4 regions of the Pantoea sp. YU22 genome follow, and region 1 is predicted to be linked to each of the others. Evidence: predicted binding sites of a transcription regulator. Region 1 holds the regulator's gene; each other region holds the start of a gene.

Region 1 (4,146 bases):
TAGCGTCACCAGCATCAGCGCGATGGCGGTCAGCGTCAGCACCAGAAAAATCGAACGCCAGTGAAAATGGCTGATTAGCCAGGCGCCGAGCAGCGGCGCAAGCGCAGGCGAAAGCGCAACCAGCGGCATAATGGTGGCGAATACCTTGTTGGCGCGGGCGCTGGGATAGCGATCTACTACCAGCGCCTGCCAGCTCACCGCTGCCGCGCACACGCCGATCGCCTGCAAAAAGCGCAGCGCCAGCATAAGCGCCACGTTTTCTACCCACAGCATACCGGCGCAGCCGAGCGCGAAAAGTGCCAGTCCCATCAGCAGGACAGGTTTGCGGCCGATGCGATCGGAAAGCGGTCCCCAGAAAAGCTGACCCACGGCGAAGCCCGCCAGAAAGAGACTCATACTGGCGCTGATGACGCCGGGCGACGTGGCGAAGCTAATCTGCATCGCGCCGAAAGCGGGAAGGTACATATCGGTCGCCAGAAAACCCAGCATGCTGAGCAGGGCGAGATAGGGCATAAATCCTTTTGATGACAGCATGGTTTTACTCATTCTCATATTCGTCAGGCAGGTTGAACGCGGCAAAGTGTAAAAGGGTGCGCCCGTCACTGTGAAACGTTAATATTTGCAGAATGCTGTGAAATATTTTGAAGGGAATAATTATGTGGTCTGAATATGCGCTTGAGGTGGTGGACGCCGTCGCGCGTACCGGCAGCTTCAGCGCCGCCGCTAAGGAACTGCATCGCGTGCCTTCTGCCGTCAGCTATACGGTGCGTCAGCTGGAAAGCTGGCTGGCGGTACCGCTCTTCGAGCGGCAGCACCGCGACGTGGCGCTGACCGCCGCGGGAGAACATTTCGTACGGGAAGGACGCGAAGTTATCAAAAAAATGCTCGCCACCCGCAGGCAGTGCCAGCAGCTGGCGAATGGCTGGCGCGGCCAGCTGAGCATAGCGGTTGATCGCATCGTGAAGCTGTCGCGCAGCCGCCAGCTGGTCACGGACTTCTATCGCCATTTCCCCGATATGGAGCTGCACATCAGCTATGAAGTTTTTAACGGCGTCTGGGATGCGCTGGCCGACGGGCGCGTAGACGTGGCGATCGGCGCGACCCAGGCGATTCCGGTCGGTGGACGCTTCTCTTTTCGCGATATGGGCGCGCTAAACTGGCGCTGCGTTGTGGCGCGCCAGCATCCGCTTACGCAACAGCCGCGACTCGACGACGACGCGCTGCGCGCCTGGCCGTCGCTGGTGCTGGAAGATACCTCGCGTGCGCTGCCGCGCCGCATGACCTGGACGCTCGATAATCAACGGCGTCTGGTGGTGCCGGACTGGCAGGCGGGGCTGGCGTGCGTACTGGATGGATTATGCGTGGCGATGATGCCGGGCCATCTGGCGCGTCCGTTGCTGGACAGAGGGGATCTGGCGGAGCTGACGCTGCCTGCGCCGTTCCCGGAAAGCCCCTGCTGCGTGAGCTGGTCGGAAGCGCACGCATCGCCGGCACTGAGCTGGCTGCTCAGCTATCTCGGCGATGCGCAAACGCTCAATCAGGAGTGGTTAAGCGAGGATTAACGGCGGTAGTCGCGGAAGGGACCGTCACCGACCGAGCGACGTTCAATCAGCGTCGGGTGCACTTCAATGGTCTGCGACTCTTCGCGTTTGCTGGTGATGCGATCCAGCAGCATCTCCAGCGCCTTCTCGCCCAGCTGGGCTTTAGGCTGATGGACGGTAGTCAGGGCTGGCGTGAAGTAGCGCGCGTTGCGCACATTATCATAGCCGATCACTGAAATATCCTGCGGCACGCGCAGGCCCATCTCGTCGGCGGCGCAGATCGCCCCCATCGCCATAATATCGCCGCCGCAGAAGATCGCCGTTGGGCGCTGCTTCTGCTGCAGGATCTGTTGCATCGCCTGATAGCCCGATTCTGGCTCAAAATCGCCCTGCACAATCCACTCGGAACGCACCGCGATGCCTGCTTCCTGAAGCGCTTTTAAAAAGCCTGCATGACGGCCGCCGCCGGTGTTGCGCTCCAGCTGACCCGGTATGGCGCCGATGTCGCGATGGCCGCGTTCAATCAGGTAGCGCCCCGCCAGATAGCCGCCCTGGAAGGCGTTATCGAGCACGGTATCGGTAAAGTCTGCGCGCGATTCGCCCCAGTCCATCACGACCATCGGGATATTGCGATTCTCTTCCAGCATCTTCAGCAGATCGTCCGGGTACTCGGAACACATTACCAGCAGTCCATCGACGCGCTTCTGCGCCATCATCGACAGGTAAGCGCGCTGCTTCTGCAGATCGTTGTGGGCGTTGCCGAGAATCAGGGTATAGCCGCGCTCAAAGCAGTGGTGCTCCACCGCTTCGATAATTTCCGCAAAATAGGGCGCCTCGCTGGAAGTGGCAAGCAACCCCAGCGTCTTGGTGTGATTTACCTTCAGGCTTCGCGCCACGGCGCTGGGCGAGTAGTGCAGCTCCTGAATCGCCTGCCAGACGGCGTTGCGCGTCTCTTCCGCAACGAAGCGCGTTTTATTGATAACGTGAGAAACGGTGGTGGTGGAGACACCCGCGCGCTTCGCGACATCTTTGATTGTTGCCATTAAAAAGAGACTCCAGAACTCATCAATAACTCGCTGATAAGCATAATGTTAAACGTTTGCGTCCGCTAAGAGACTTTTCTGTTAATTCGCTACAGTTTTTGTCGGTGAAATATTCACTGGGCGGGACAAAACAGAGGCTGTTGCGTGCGAACGGAACCGGTGTTGCGTCAGTTGCGCAACAAAGCCGGAGATTCTAACAAGGCTTGCAGGATAAAACGAGATTTTTACCGGCAACTATGGGAAAATCCCTTAAGACCCTGTTAATTGTGTGGATAAGGAAAAGTGATGAGCACTGATTTGAAAATGGCACTGATGACGACCTGTGCCGCGCTGCTGATGATCGTAGCGTTTAGCTTTACCGCCGTGATGCACTGATACGCAGCGATAAAAAAACCGGGGAGGCCCCCGGTTTTTCTTTTCTGTCTTAGCGTATGGTTTTCGGCGTCATCATTCGGCGCGCGCCGATGTAGTGACGCTGCCAGTAATCTTCCGACAGACCGCTGATCTGGATATCTTTTCCGGTGCGCGGCGACTGAATAAATTTGCCGTTGCCGAGATAAACGCCAACGTGATCGGCCGTACCGCGACCGTTAATACGGAAAAACACCAGGTCGCCTTTCTCCAGCGATTCGCGCTTCACCGGCGCGGCGTCGCGCAGGTGGTACATTTCATTGGCGGTGCGCGGAATTCTGAATTTCACTAAATCCTTATAGGCGTACCAGACCAGGCCGCTGCAGTCGAAACCGGTATGCGGAGAGGTGCCGCCCCACTGATAGGGTTTGCCCAGCTGTCCCATCAGCTTGGTCATCGCGGTTTCGCGCGCTTTCTGGTAACGCAGGCGATGAGACTTGCTCATTTTGATGGTGGTGCCGTCATCGGCGTCCAGCAGCTGCAGCTTAGCGGTTTTGGCCGTACCCAGCTCGCGCTGATGGCCATAACGTTTACGGGAAGATTTAAGGGATTTTTTCTGTTCGCCAGCGGAATGAGAAAGTGAAGCCGTTTCGATTTTCTTCTGTTTTTTCAGTTTAATTTTTTGCGTAGCAGAAGAAGGGCGCGATTTTTTCGAGCTGCTTTTAACCGGCCGCCGTTTGCGTCGCTCATCTTCGCGCGCGCTTTTTTTCTCCGCCTTGTGCAGGCTGGCGTTAACCGGCGTTTGCGGCGAAGCTGAAGCGATGTTCAGAAACAGCTGCGCGAAAGCTAATATGAAAAGCGTAATCAGTAATCGCATAGTCCGGTTACAGGGTTAGCGGTTACGACGACAGGCCGTAACGAGGTTAGAAAAATCTGATCGAGGATCAGCGCCGGGGCCATTCTAAGCCAGGTTTTTTTCAAAAGTTAAGCCATTTTTCTATTAAACTGTTACAGGGTTGCAACTGACTCATAAATGAGCGATTTCAGAAGCTTATAGCAGCAAACTTATTACCAGTTATGAACAGCTTAAGTTTTGATTATCGTCAGAAAAAGTCAGAGCTTTACTTAAAAACTTAACAAACATGGCGGTTTCGCCTGGTAAGCGAGAAATTGTCGTTTTCAGTAACGGGGCGAAGTCGCTACAATAAACA
Region 2 (4,146 bases), 360 kb from region 1:
TGCTGCTGGAGCAGCTGGAGATGCAGGGATTTAAAATACCCTACTCCTGCCGTGCGGGCTTATGCGGCAGCTGTAAGGTGACGCTGGTTTCAGGCAAGGTGAAGGCGTTAAAGAAAAGCGCCATTCGCGACGACGGCACTATTCTGAGCTGCAGCTGTATTCCGGCTGGCGATATTGAACTGGCGTAAGGGTTACACCGCGTAAGCGAAGCGCGGCGCGCTGTCCGCGTGGTGCGGCAGCAGGCGGTCGTTCATGATTTTAATGGCGTCGCCCAACACCATCTGTTTGCCCGCCAGCGTGAGCGTAGGCTGCGCCAGCAGACAGAGCGTGGCGTTGCCGCCGCTTTCTACCGCCAGCAGTCGCGCCTGCTCGCCGTTGTCCGCCAGCGTCACTTCCACCATGTCGCCAGCTTCAGGCTGCAGCACGCAGGTCCAGGCGGTAAAGTGCCAGCTTTTTGGCATCAGCGGCTTCAGAAAACGTTTCGCCACCAGCGCGTTGAGCGTCAGCTCGGCGCGCTGATTCGCGCTTAGCGCGCTCTGGCGGCAGCGTTCTTCAAAGGTGTAATAGAGTGCGGCGTCGTCAACGCTGAAGCCGGTCTGACTGAAGGCGTCCGGCGTCAGCATCTTTCGGGTAAAACGAGAGCGGAAAAGCATACCGTCAGCCAGATCCAGCATCATCCGGTCATGGTCGGCGTCAAAATACCAGCGCCAGTTATCATCAGGTTTGATTTTCATAATTTGCCTTGTCATTAACCGCCGCGTTTCTCTGCACAGACTCAGCGAAGCCCCGCTTGTGGGAAAAAAGCTGAAAATACGCACAACAGGGAAAAAATATAAACGAGCCGGAGTGAGAAATAAACCCCCCGGCGCTGTTTTATGGGAAATGTCTTAGAGATGGGTCACGATATCTTTTATTAATCCCGGCCCTTTATAAATAAAGCCGGAGTAAATCTGCACCAGCGCGGCGCCCGCGGCGATTTTTTCCCGCGCCGCAGTTAATGAATCAATGCCGCCGACGCCGATAATCGGCAGCGCGCCGTTCAGCTCCTGCGCCAGCCGCTTGATGACCGCCGTACTGCGCGACTGCACCGGACGACCGCTCAGGCCGCCTGTTTCCGTGCTGTATTTCAGCCCGTTAACCAGAGCGCGATCCAGCGTGGTATTGGTCGCGATAACGCCATCGATATTATGGCGCACCAGGCTGTCGGCAATTTGTATTAATTCTTCTTCAGAAAGATCGGGCGCAATTTTTACCGCCACCGGCACATATTTCAGATGACGCTGCTCCAGCTCTTTCTGTTTCGCTTTAATCGAGATCAGCAGATCGTCCAGCGCCTCGCCATATTGCAGCGTGCGCAATCCTGGCGTATTAGGCGAGGAGATATTTACCGCGATATAGCCGGCATGGGCATAAACTTTCTCCATGCAGATCAGGTAATCTTCTTTACCGTTTTCTACTGCCGTGTCTTTATTTTTGCCGATATTAATGCCGAGAATACCCTTGAAACGCGCCTTTTTGACATTCTCTACCAGATGATCAACGCCGAGATTATTAAAGCCCATGCGGTTGATAATGCCTTCCGCTTCCACCAGCCGAAACATGCGCGGTTTATCGTTGCCCGCCTGGGCGCGCGGCGTTACGGTGCCGACTTCGACAAAGCCGAAACCCATCGCTCCGAAGGCGTCGATGCACTCTGCATTTTTATCCAGTCCGGCCGCCAGCCCCAGCGCATTATCAAACCGTAAGCCCATGCAGGTCACCGGACGGGAAGGAAGCTGCTGGCGGATCAGCGCTTCCAGCGGCGTGCCGCTGATGAAACGCAGCTGCTGAAAAGTGAGTTCATGAGCGCGCTCGGGATCGAGCTTAAACAGCGCGGGTCGGACGATAGGATAAAGCATGCACTCTCCTGGAGATCGGAAGCGATGAATTGTCAGGGTGCACAGGAAAATGTGCGCCAGAATGGTAAAGGCCTCTGGCGCAAAAGTAAATTACTGACGGGACGAGATATTGATCGCGATCAGCGCTTGCTGGCATAACGCGCCAGACGACGGCACGCCTGCAGCCCGCTATAGAGCGTCGGGTAGTACCAGAGCAGTTTGATGCGTTTGCTTTCGCGCGTCACCTTGCGCACCAGCTGATCGATAGTCGGATGCCATGAGGCGGGCACCGGAATATTGTTTTTGCGGATCTCTATCAGGCAGCCGTACATCACCGGCTGATAGTAGGTGTCCAGCAGCTTCTCTTCTGGCGGCAAGCCCTGCTCGCGCAAAAAGCTTTCGCTGCTGCGCCGGGCGATATAGTAGTTCTCCACCCAGGAGAAGGTGGGCTTGCTCTGCGACAGCGAGGTCGGCATAAAGCGCTTGTTGTAATAGCTTTTCTGCGTAAAACCAATCTGCCGCGCCGACATATAGAGCGCGAACATATAGGGCGCATCTTCATGATTCTGAATCGGCAGAAACTGTACGCCGGTGCGCGCGATAAGGTCGCGGGAGAGGATGCTGCTCCACAATACGCGATGCGCCGAGCGGTGCGGGATCATGCTGCGCAGGGTATCGGCGCCGCCTGGCCAGACGCCGTCGACGTGACGCTGATGGAATTGCTCATACTGGCGCTCCGCCACCGGTTTATCGGTAAACATACGCGCGCCGAAGCAGAACATCTCCATCTCTGGATGCTGCGCCAGCATGCGGCGGAAATCGGCGAAAAGATCGCTGGAGACGAAATCGTCGGCGTCCATAAAGTAGATAAAGTCGCCGGTAGCTACTTCCAGTCCTTTCGTGCGCGCCGCGCTGACCCCGCCGCGTTCGCCGCGCAGCAGCGTCAGCTGCGGATGCCGGGCGGCCAGCGCCTCAAGCAAGGCGATGCTGTCATCGGTCGAACCGTCGTCGATGACGATGACCTGCTCCGGCGGAGAGGACTGCCCCAGCAGCGAATCGATCGCTTCCGGCAGCCATGGCGCGCAGTTCCAGTTCGGTACGATAACGGAAATGGTCGCAGCGCGGCTGTCAGCGTTCCGTGTGCTCATTCTCTTTCCTCAATGTTAAAACTCCTGGCTCAGGCAGGCAGCAGACGTTTAATCACCATGCTGTGCAGCAGACAGCAAACTGAAAGGTTAACCAGACCGATCAGGCCAAGCCACAGCAGATTGAGCCAGCGGTTCTGGTTCCACTCGATGGGCAAGAAAGTGCAGAGCCAGGCGATCAGCGCCGCGACCGCCCAGATCAGCAGCACGTCGCGGGTCAGCCACGTAAAGTGAATGCCTGGCGCGAAGCGGCGGTGCACCAGCCATGCCCAGCCAGCCAGATAGAAGATGTTCTGCCCCAGCCACAGCCAGCCGGTGCCCTGCGCGCCATAATGAATTGCCGCCCAGATATTCAGCGGGACCAGGATCACCGCGAAGCAGGTGAAGCCCTTAAGGTGCAGCTTAAGATTGCCGTTGACATATTGCAGATGGTAAAGCAAACCGCAAATCGCCTGTACGCCGCTTCCCAGCGCATAAAGGCTGAGCACAAACGACATATCCGTCACGACCTGCTCGTTCTGCGTCCAGGCCCAGAGCAGCGGCGTAGCGAACATAGCGATAGTAATGCTGAGCGGCGCCATAAAGATCGCTACCGCCTGAGTCGTATAGCGATAAAGCGTCAGGGATTCAGCATCGCCCTCTTTACGCGTCTTGATGCCGGTCATGCGTGGCACGATCGCCTGCATAATCGGGCTGCTGAGCAGAATAATGCCGGTCGCGGCGGTGGCGACGACGGTAAAGGAACCGTAGGCGCTCAGCGGCAGCGTTTTCGACAGCACCAGGCGGTCAATTTGCGAAATAAAGGTCCAGATAGCGCTGGCGAACGCTGCGCTCAGCGCAAAGCGGATAAACGGCTTTAACACCGTCTTTAAATTTTCGTGCTTCTGCTTGCGCGCGGCGGCGGGCACCAGCTGATAGGATTTGGAAATCAGACAGACCGCTTCCACTATCGACACCGCCAGCTGCCAGATAAAGAAGCTCAGCACCGGGTTAGAAAAGAGCTGGATCACCAGCACCGCGCCAAAGGTACGCAGCGTCACGATGATCAGGTTGACGCCGTTAAGCCACACCTGATGCTCAAAGCCGACAATGACGCTGCGATAGGGGCTGGTGCGCCAGCGGAT
Region 3 (4,146 bases), 130 kb from region 1:
TCGCTGCGGCCGGTCGAGGCGGCGAAAAGTGCCTGCCGCGTCGCACGCGAACGCAGCGCCTGCAGCGCCGGTTGCTGAGTGGTGTTCTGCAGCACCAGCAGCCAGGCATTCTCCAGCCCGCGCGCTTTCGCTGCCGCCTGTGCCACTGCGAGATCCGCCGGGCTCAGGCCATCAAGCGCGTCGGCGCTCTGTACCACCAGCCCGCCCGCTTTGGTGGCGGCCAGCAGTTTATTGGTGAAGCGCGTGCTGAGCCGTGCCGCCTGCTGGTTCAGCGCCTTGAGCTTCTGCTTGGCCTCTTCGTCCAGACTGGCGCCGGACAGCTGATAGTGCTGCCAGGTCACTTCCACCAGCCGCAGCGACTCCGGATCGAGCGCCAGCGCCTGACGCTGCTGATAAACAGCGTCAAGACGCGCGAATAGCGCGCTGTTCAGTACAATCTCGTCGTTCAGCGCGGTCAGCTGCGGTGCAATCTCTTCATCGATCTGCTGCAGGTAATCGCTGGTATTGGCGGAGGTCATGGCACCAAAGACCAGATTAACGCGTTCGAGCAGCTGTCCGCTGCGCTCCAGCGCCTCAAAGGTGTTGGCGAAGGTGGGCGCCTCGGGATTCTGCGCAATCGCCTCGACCTCTTTACGCTTCTCCTCAATGCCCGCCTGAAGCGCGGGCAGAAAGTCCTCTTCCTGAATCTGGTCAAACGGCGGCGCCTGGTAGGGCAACGTGCTCACCTGAAAAAACGGATTTTGTCTGACGTTCATGCCTCGCTCCTGATTACCGTGCAAAAGATTATCCTGGCAGGTTGCTGCGCCCGGAACAACTCAGCTTAGCGTCGTCGCGCCGCCATACCGCGCGCCCGTTTATCCAGGTCTCGGCGATATTGCGATCGTCGCCGAGCGTCATCAGCACGAAAAGCTGCTCCCAGATATCCTTACTGTTACTCATGCGCAGTTGCTGCAGCGGCGAAACGGCCCGATCCAGCACCACGAAGTCCGCCTCTTTGCCCGGCGCGAAATTCCCTGTTTTGTCATGCTGATCGAGCGCGTGCGCGCCGCCGAGCGTGGCGTGGTAGAAGGCTTCCGCGGCGCTCAGCCGATACTGCTGCAGCTGCCCCACCTTGTAGGCTTCTCCCAGCGTCTTAAGCATATTAAAGGTGGTGCCGGCGCCGATGTCTGTACCGATGCCAATTTTGACCCTCTGCTGCCAGCTGCGCTTCAGGCTGAACAGCCCGCTGCCGAGAAAGAGGTTTGACGTCGGGCAAAAGGCGATGGCGGAGTCGGTCTCGTGCAGACACTGCCACTCGTGCTCCTCCAGATGCAGACAGTGCGCGAACAGGCTGCGTCGTCCGGTCAGCTGGTGGCGATGATAAACGTCGAGATAGCCGTCATACTGCGGAAACAGTGACTTCACCCAGGCGACCTCCTGCGGGTTTTCGCTTAAGTGCGTATGCAGCCAGACATCGGGGAACTCCTGGCGCAGCTGCTGCACCTTTTTCAGCAGCGCCGGCGTTGAGGTAGGCGCAAAGCGCGGCGTCAGCGCGTAGCTGAGCCGTCCGCGTCCGTGCCAGCGCTCAATCAGCGCCCGCGTCTCGGCATAGCTCTGCTCCGGCGTTTCCAGCAGCTCTTCCGGCGCGTTGCGATCCATCATGACCTTCCCGGCAATCAGCCGCATATCGATCGCTTCCGCGGCGCTGAACAGCGCCTCGACTGACTGTGGATGAACGGTGCCGAACACCAGCGCGCTGGTGGTGCCGTTCGCCAGCAGCTGTTGCAGGAAAAAGGCGGACATGGCGGCGGCGTGATCGGCGCTGTGATACTGGCTTTCCACCGGAAACGTATACTGATTCAGCCACGTCAGCAGCTGTTCGCCATAAGCGCCAATCATCTCCGTTTGCGGATAGTGGATATGCGTATCGACAAAGCCCGGCACAATCAGACTACCGCGCAGATCAATGAGGCTGGACGGCAGATGCGGCAGCGACGCCCAGGCGTGCAGCCCGACGATACGTCCCGCCTCCAGCAGCAGTACGCCATCTTCGATATAGCGCGCCTGCGCCATAATCGCCTCAGGCTCGTGCGCAATATCGCTAAAATCGAAAAAGCTGGCGCGAATGGCAGTAGAGGTTAACGGCATAAAGGCTCCTTGATTCCGCGCTCGCTGGCGCAATTAACAGTCGGACAGTAAGGGATGAACTGCAACCCGCATGCCAGAAAATAGTGAATATCAATACGTTATGTAAATAAAGCAGCAATGAGCCGGTCGGAAAAACGGTATCGTATGCGCAACCGGTTGGCTGGCTGGGATGTGCCAGCCACGAAGAAAGGAACCAAGGTTTCGTGCCCGCTGCTGGTGCAGTCCGCGCTGAAATAGCGCAGCAGACGCTTTTTACAGTATGAGCGCGCTTTGTCACCGCGTGGCGTTAGCTAAAAAAATCCCGATGACACAGCGAGTCACCGGGATGCTTTATTGCCAGGAGCGGCGCGCCGGACAGGCCTTAACGGCCTGTTGAGAAGGTTTGCAGCACTTTCAGCTCGGCCACCGCTTCCTGCATGGCATCCATGCCAGCCGTCAGCGTGCGCAGGCTGTTCAGCTGTTTTGTTATGTCTGCCCGCTCATGCCGCGTCTGATGACTCATCTCAGCAATCTTGTCGGCCGCGTGAATACTACGCTCCGCCATATCCGTAGCAGTTTGTACCGTACTAATCGCCACATCGCGAATGCGCGGTGAAACGTGCCTCACGGGGCAGCACTCAGGGCAACGGGTGACTGAAATACTAGTGCGCTGCGTTGTAAATAGTGCTGCCCTTTTCGACGCGGTGAATAACCTGAATAAAACAATATTCTCAGGATACTTTCCTGGTAACGTTTATAGTCCGACAAGATTTTTTGCAAATAGCGATAAGATTCCCCTGGGGTATTGATTCGCTCAGGTCTTCGGAGATAAATAACGAGAGAGTTAAATAGCTCGCCTCTTAAAAACAACAGCAAAAAAATAGCAGAAGCAAAATCGGGAAACAGCCATGCCGGTGGTTATTTCAGGCGCGTGGATAATATCTGCGCCGCACTGGTGGCGACTGACGTAATGGTATCACGCGTCTGTTCTGGAGGCTTCTGGCAGACAGCCTTATGCGCCTGCTCGTCGGCATATCAGCTTACTCATGCCTGTAACAGATTAAGTCCATGCATCGAGGGAATTTCAGAACCTGTTAAAGGAATAAACATGCAAAAAATATCTTTTATCTTTGCAGCCATTCTCGGTTTGCTTACAGCCACAGGACCGCTGTGTACCGACTTTTATTTGCCTGCTTTGCCTGAGATTGCAGCACAGTTTGATACCACCGCTACACTCACCCAGCTTTCTCTTACTTCTGCCCTGGCAGGGTTGGGTCTTGGTCAGCTGATATTTGGCCCCATCAGCGATCGCACAGGCCGCAAAGCGCCATTAATATTTTCACTGATGATATTTGTGGCAGCATCGGTTCTTTGCGCCATCACGCATGATATATACGCGCTTACTGGCTGGCGCTTTCTTCAGGGGCTGGCAGGCGCTGGCGGCTCGGTGCTGGCGCGCGCCATTGCGCGCGATAATTATCAGGGAACCGTGCTGACGCACTTTTTTGCCCTGCTGATGACGGTAAATGGCATTGCCCCGGTATTTTCGCCGGTCTTAGGCGGCTATCTCGCCTCCCGTTTCGACTGGCGCATGCTGTTCTGGGTTATGGCAGCTACTGGCATTGTGCTGGCGTTAGTCAGCCTGCTGTTCGTTCGCGAATCCCTGCAGAAGCCCAAGAAACATACGTCGCTGCTGAACACGGCGAAATCAGTAATCCGGAACCGGCAGTTTATCCGCTGCTGTCTGATTCAGGCGTTTATGATGGCGGGGCTATTTTCATACATAGGCTCCTCCTCATTCGTATTTCAGACGGAGTATGGCCTCAGTCCACTCAGTTTCAGCCTGATTTTCGGCATTAACGGCCTTGGGCTGGTTTTCGCTGCGTTAATCTTCTCGTGGCTTGCCAGGCGCTATCGCGCAGAGGCGCTGCTCAGAACGGGGCTGGCGCTGGCTGTGATAGCGGCGATGACCACCCTGGCACTTGCCTGGCTTAATGCGACCCTGCCTGTTCTTGTTGCCCTTTTCTTTACCATCGCCTT
Region 4 (4,146 bases), on a different contig from region 1:
GCGGTGGTGGGAATGCTGCATGATAAAGATATCGCCGGCACCCTTGAGGCGCTGGCGCCGCAAATCGACCGCTGGTACTGCGCACCGCTTGACGGCCCGCGCGGCGCTACTGCCGATGAGCTGATGGCGCATCTGCCGGCCGACGCGGCGACGGCCTTTGCCGACGTGGACAGCGCCTGGCAGGCGGCGCGTCAGCAGGCCGAGGCGCAGGACATTGTGCTGGTATGTGGATCTTTCCATACCGTGGCGCAGGTCATGGAATCGACAGAGATGGAGAAAGGTCGTGGCGAGTAAGTTTCAGAACCGCCTGGTCGGCACCATTATTCTGGTGGCGGTGGGCGTGATTGTGCTGCCGGGCCTGCTGGACGGCAAAAAGAAGCACTATAAAGAGGAGTTCGCGGCGATCCCGCTGGTGCCGAAGCCCGACGATCAACAGGACAGCGAGATGGTGCCGCCGGTTACGCAGCCATTGCCTGCTCAGCCGCCGCAGGGCGCAGGCAGCGCGGTAAGCGGCGGCAACAGCGGCGCCAGCAATCCCGTCGCCGAGCAGGGCAACGCTACGCCGCAGAGCAACAGCGGGCCGAGCGTAGTGACGCCGCCGCCGGTGCATCAGAGCGCGCCGACGAAACCGCGTCAGGTTGAGCAGCCAAGAACCAGACCGGTCGAACAGCCGAAAGCGAAAGCGGCCGAGCAGCCGAAAACGCAGCCGAAGCCGGTAGAGCAGCCGAAGCCGGTTGAGTCGAAGCCGGTGGAAACGAAGCAGAGCGAACCGGCGAAGCCAGCGGAAACGCCGAAGCCAGCAGAGCAGAGCGCGCCTGCCGGTCAGGCTTACGTGGTGCAGCTCGGCGCGCTGAAAAACGCAGCGAAGGTCAATGAGATCGTCGCGAAGCTGCGTCTGTCAGGCTATCGCGCTTTCACCGTGCCATCGACGGCGGTACAGGGGCAAATCACCCGTATCTATGTTGGCCCGGACGCCTCAAAAGCGAAGCTGCAAAGCTCGCTGTCGGAGCTGCAGAGCGTTTCCGGCCTCGGCGGTGTCGTGAAGCCCTATAGCGCGCATTAAAGCATCAACAGGCGCCGCCGATAGCATAAAAAGGCGGCGCCGCACGCAGTGTTAAAGCGACGCTGGCTAATATAATTTATTAAGATTCAACGGCTTGTCCGGCTGAGTCTCCGTCGGGCGAGGAAAGTTTTTTTCATCGCCCTTTTTATGGAAGCTGAAAAGGAAAAGCGCTACGCAAACGTTTTCTTTTTCTGTTAGAATGCGCCCCGAACTGGATGCAGGGGTGCAAACGCACTGGCGCTGGAAGAGTTCATGATCTGGATTGATTACGTCATTATTGCGGTAGTTGGTTTTTCGGCTCTGGTCAGCCTGATTCGAGGGTTTGTCCGCGAAGCCTTATCTCTCGTTACCTGGGGATGCGCGTTTTTTGTCGCCAGTCATTACTACGCCTACCTTGCAGTCTGGTTTACAGGTTTTGACGACGAACTGGTGCGTAACGGTATCGCCATCGCGGTGCTGTTCGTCGCGACGCTAATTGTCGGCGCGATAGTCAACTATGTGATCGGCTCGCTGGTTGAAAAGACCGGCCTGTCGGGAACCGACAGGGTGTTGGGGGTCTGTTTCGGGGCGTTACGCGGCGTGCTGATCGTTAGCGCGATTCTTTTCTTCCTCGACACATTCACCGGCTTTTCCAAAAGTCCGGACTGGCAGCAGTCCCAGCTCATTCCCCAGTTCAGTTATATAATCAGATGGTTTTTTGACTACCTGAAAAGCACGTCGAGTTTTTTACCCCGGTGACGCCACCGGGAGTGCGGCTAATGAGGAAATGACAACATGTGCGGTATTGTTGGTATCACCGGGTTTATGCCGGTCAACCAGTCGATCTATGATGCGTTAACGGTGCTTCAGCACCGCGGGCAGGACGCCGCAGGCATTTGTACTATCGATGCGCTGAAGTGCTTCCGTCTGCGTAAGGCGAACGGCCTCGTCAGCGATGTCTTTGAAGCTCGCCACATGCAGCGTCTGCAGGGCAATATGGGGATCGGCCACGTTCGCTACCCTACCGCAGGCAGCTCCAGCGCCTCTGAAGCGCAGCCGTTCTACGTTAACTCGCCGTACGGTATTACCCTGGCTCATAACGGCAACCTGACCAACGCGCACGAGCTGCGCAAGCACCTGTTCGAAAAGGGCCGCCGCCACGTCAACACCACCTCAGATTCTGAAATTCTGCTTAATATTTTCGCGCAGGAGCTGGACCGTTTTCAGAACGACCCGCTGGAAGCGGACAATATTTTCGCTGCGGTAGCGGCGGTGCATCAGCAGGTGCGCGGCGCTTACGCCGTCGTCGCCATGATCATCGGCCACGGCATGGTCGCCTTCCGCGATCCCAACGGCATCCGTCCGCTGGTACTGGGCAAACGCGTGCTGCCGGACAGTCGCGTTGAGTATATGGTCGCCTCTGAGAGCGTGGCGCTCGATACGCTGGGCTTTGAATTCCTGCGTGACGTCGCGCCGGGCGAAGGCGTCTATATTACCGAGCAGGGCCAGCTCTTTACGCGCCAGTGTGCCGAGAACCCGAAAAGCAATCCGTGCCTGTTCGAGTATGTCTATTTTGCTCGTCCGGACTCGTTCCTCGACAAGATTTCCGTCTACAGCGCGCGCGTGCGCATGGGCACCAAGCTGGGTGAAAAGATTGCTCGCGAGTGGGAAGATCTCGATATCGACGTGGTGATCCCGATTCCGGAGACCTCTACCGATATTGCGCTGGAGATTGCACGCATTCTCGACAAACCCTATCGTCAGGGCTTTGTGAAAAACCGCTACGTCGGCCGCACCTTTATCATGCCGGGCCAGCAGCTGCGCCGCAGTGCCGTTCGCCGCAAGCTCAACGCCAACCGCGCCGAGTTCCGCGACAAGAACGTGCTGCTGGTGGATGACTCTATCGTACGCGGCACCACCTCTGAGCAGATTATCGAGATGGCGCGCGAAGCGGGCGCGAAACGCGTCTATCTGGCCTCTGCCGCGCCGGAAATTCGTTTCCCGAACGTCTACGGCATTGATATGCCGAGCGCAACCGAGCTGATCGCTCATGGGCGTGAAGTGGAAGAGATTTGCCAGTTAATCAAAGCTGACGCGCTGATTTTCCAGGATCTGGATGACCTGATTGAGGCGGTGCGCGAAGAGAACCCCGATATCGCCCAGTTCGAATGTTCGGTGTTTAACGGCGTCTATGTCACTAAAGATGTCGACCAGCAGTATCTGGAGTATCTCCAGTCGCTGCGCAACGATGACGCCAAAGCCCTTCAGCGTCAGAACGAAGTCGAAAACCTCGAGCTGCATAACGAAGGTTAATCGCGTTCTCAGCTATGATGAGATGAAAACGGGGCGGAGAAATCCGCCCCGTTTGTTTTCCCGATCCGGCACGCGCTATCATAGCGCCTTACTGAAACGGCAAGGAAGAAGTATGAAACGACTCATCATTGGCATCTCGGGCGCAAGCGGCGCGATCTACGGCGTGCGGTTGCTGCAGGTGTTGCAGCAGGTCAGCGAGGTGGAAACCCATCTGGTGATGAGTCCGGCGGCACGACAAACCCTGAGTCTCGAGACGGACTATACGCTGCGTGAAGTGCAGGCGCTGGCGGACGTGGTGCATGACGTGCGCGATATTGCCGCCAGCATCTCTTCAGGGTCGTTCAAGACCCTTGGCATGGCGATCCTGCCCTGTTCGATGAAAACTCTTTCCGGCATCGTGCACAGCTACAGCGACAGTCTGCTGACGCGCGCCGCCGACGTTGTGCTGAAAGAGCAGCGCAAGCTGGTGTTGGGCGTGCGCGAAACCCCGCTGCATATCGGCCATCTGCGTATGATGACCACTGCCGCCGAGCTGGGCGCGGTCATCATGCCGCCGGTGCCAGCCTTCTACCATCGACCGCAGTCGATCATGGAGCTGGTGGATCAGACGGTGAATCGCGTGGTTGATCAGTTCGATATCACGCTGCCGCAGGATCTTTTTACGCGCTGGAACGGTGCATGACCGTCAGATTTTGCACTATTGAGGTGCAAATGCGCGTGGGCGATCACTCTTCGTGCATTTGATGCACCAAAAGTTAACAAAGTCGCTTTTTCTCTCTTACATCACTGAT

What was found. The regulator PurR, encoded in region 1, represses purine synthesis genes. The targets are predictions, from matches to a motif close to CANGCAAACGTTTGCNTG.
Region 2: a site for PurR is predicted at 1,941-1,958, ahead of pyrD (quinone-dependent dihydroorotate dehydrogenase). Genes of this name have one in related genera too.
Region 3: a site for PurR is predicted at 2,273-2,290, ahead of guaD (guanine deaminase). Genes of this name have one in related genera too.
Region 4: a site for PurR is predicted at 1,235-1,252, ahead of cvpA (colicin V production protein). Genes of this name have one in related genera too.

What each region holds. Positions count from the first base shown of each region.
Region 1 is NZ_RYDU01000001.1:630,129-634,274, forward strand. Features, by position in the region: gene punC (purine nucleoside transporter PunC) at 1-534, opposite strand, end outside; gene punR (DNA-binding transcriptional activator PunR) at 657-1,562, shown strand; gene purR (HTH-type transcriptional repressor PurR) at 1,559-2,584, opposite strand; gene EKL29_RS03055 (YnhF family membrane protein) at 2,870-2,959, shown strand; gene EKL29_RS03060 (C40 family peptidase) at 3,009-3,812, opposite strand.
Region 2 is NZ_RYDU01000001.1:270,018-274,163, reverse strand. Features, by position in the region: gene EKL29_RS01270 (YcbX family protein) at 1-188, shown strand, start outside; gene EKL29_RS01265 (cell division protein ZapC) at 192-734, opposite strand; gene pyrD (quinone-dependent dihydroorotate dehydrogenase) at 888-1,898, opposite strand; gene EKL29_RS01255 (glycosyltransferase family A protein) at 2,018-3,025, opposite strand; gene EKL29_RS01250 (lipopolysaccharide biosynthesis protein) at 3,055-4,146, opposite strand, start outside.
Region 3 is NZ_RYDU01000001.1:764,429-768,574, forward strand. Features, by position in the region: gene dcp (peptidyl-dipeptidase Dcp) at 1-755, opposite strand, end outside; gene guaD (guanine deaminase) at 784-2,127, opposite strand; partial or broken gene EKL29_RS03705 (chemoreceptor) at 2,489-2,716, opposite strand; gene EKL29_RS03710 (multidrug effflux MFS transporter) at 3,215-4,146, shown strand, end outside.
Region 4 is NZ_RYDU01000009.1:116,486-120,631, reverse strand. Features, by position in the region: gene folC (bifunctional tetrahydrofolate synthase/dihydrofolate synthase) at 1-294, shown strand, start outside; gene dedD (cell division protein DedD) at 284-1,063, shown strand; gene cvpA (colicin V production protein) at 1,316-1,801, shown strand; gene purF (amidophosphoribosyltransferase) at 1,838-3,355, shown strand; gene EKL29_RS14255 (UbiX family flavin prenyltransferase) at 3,468-4,037, shown strand.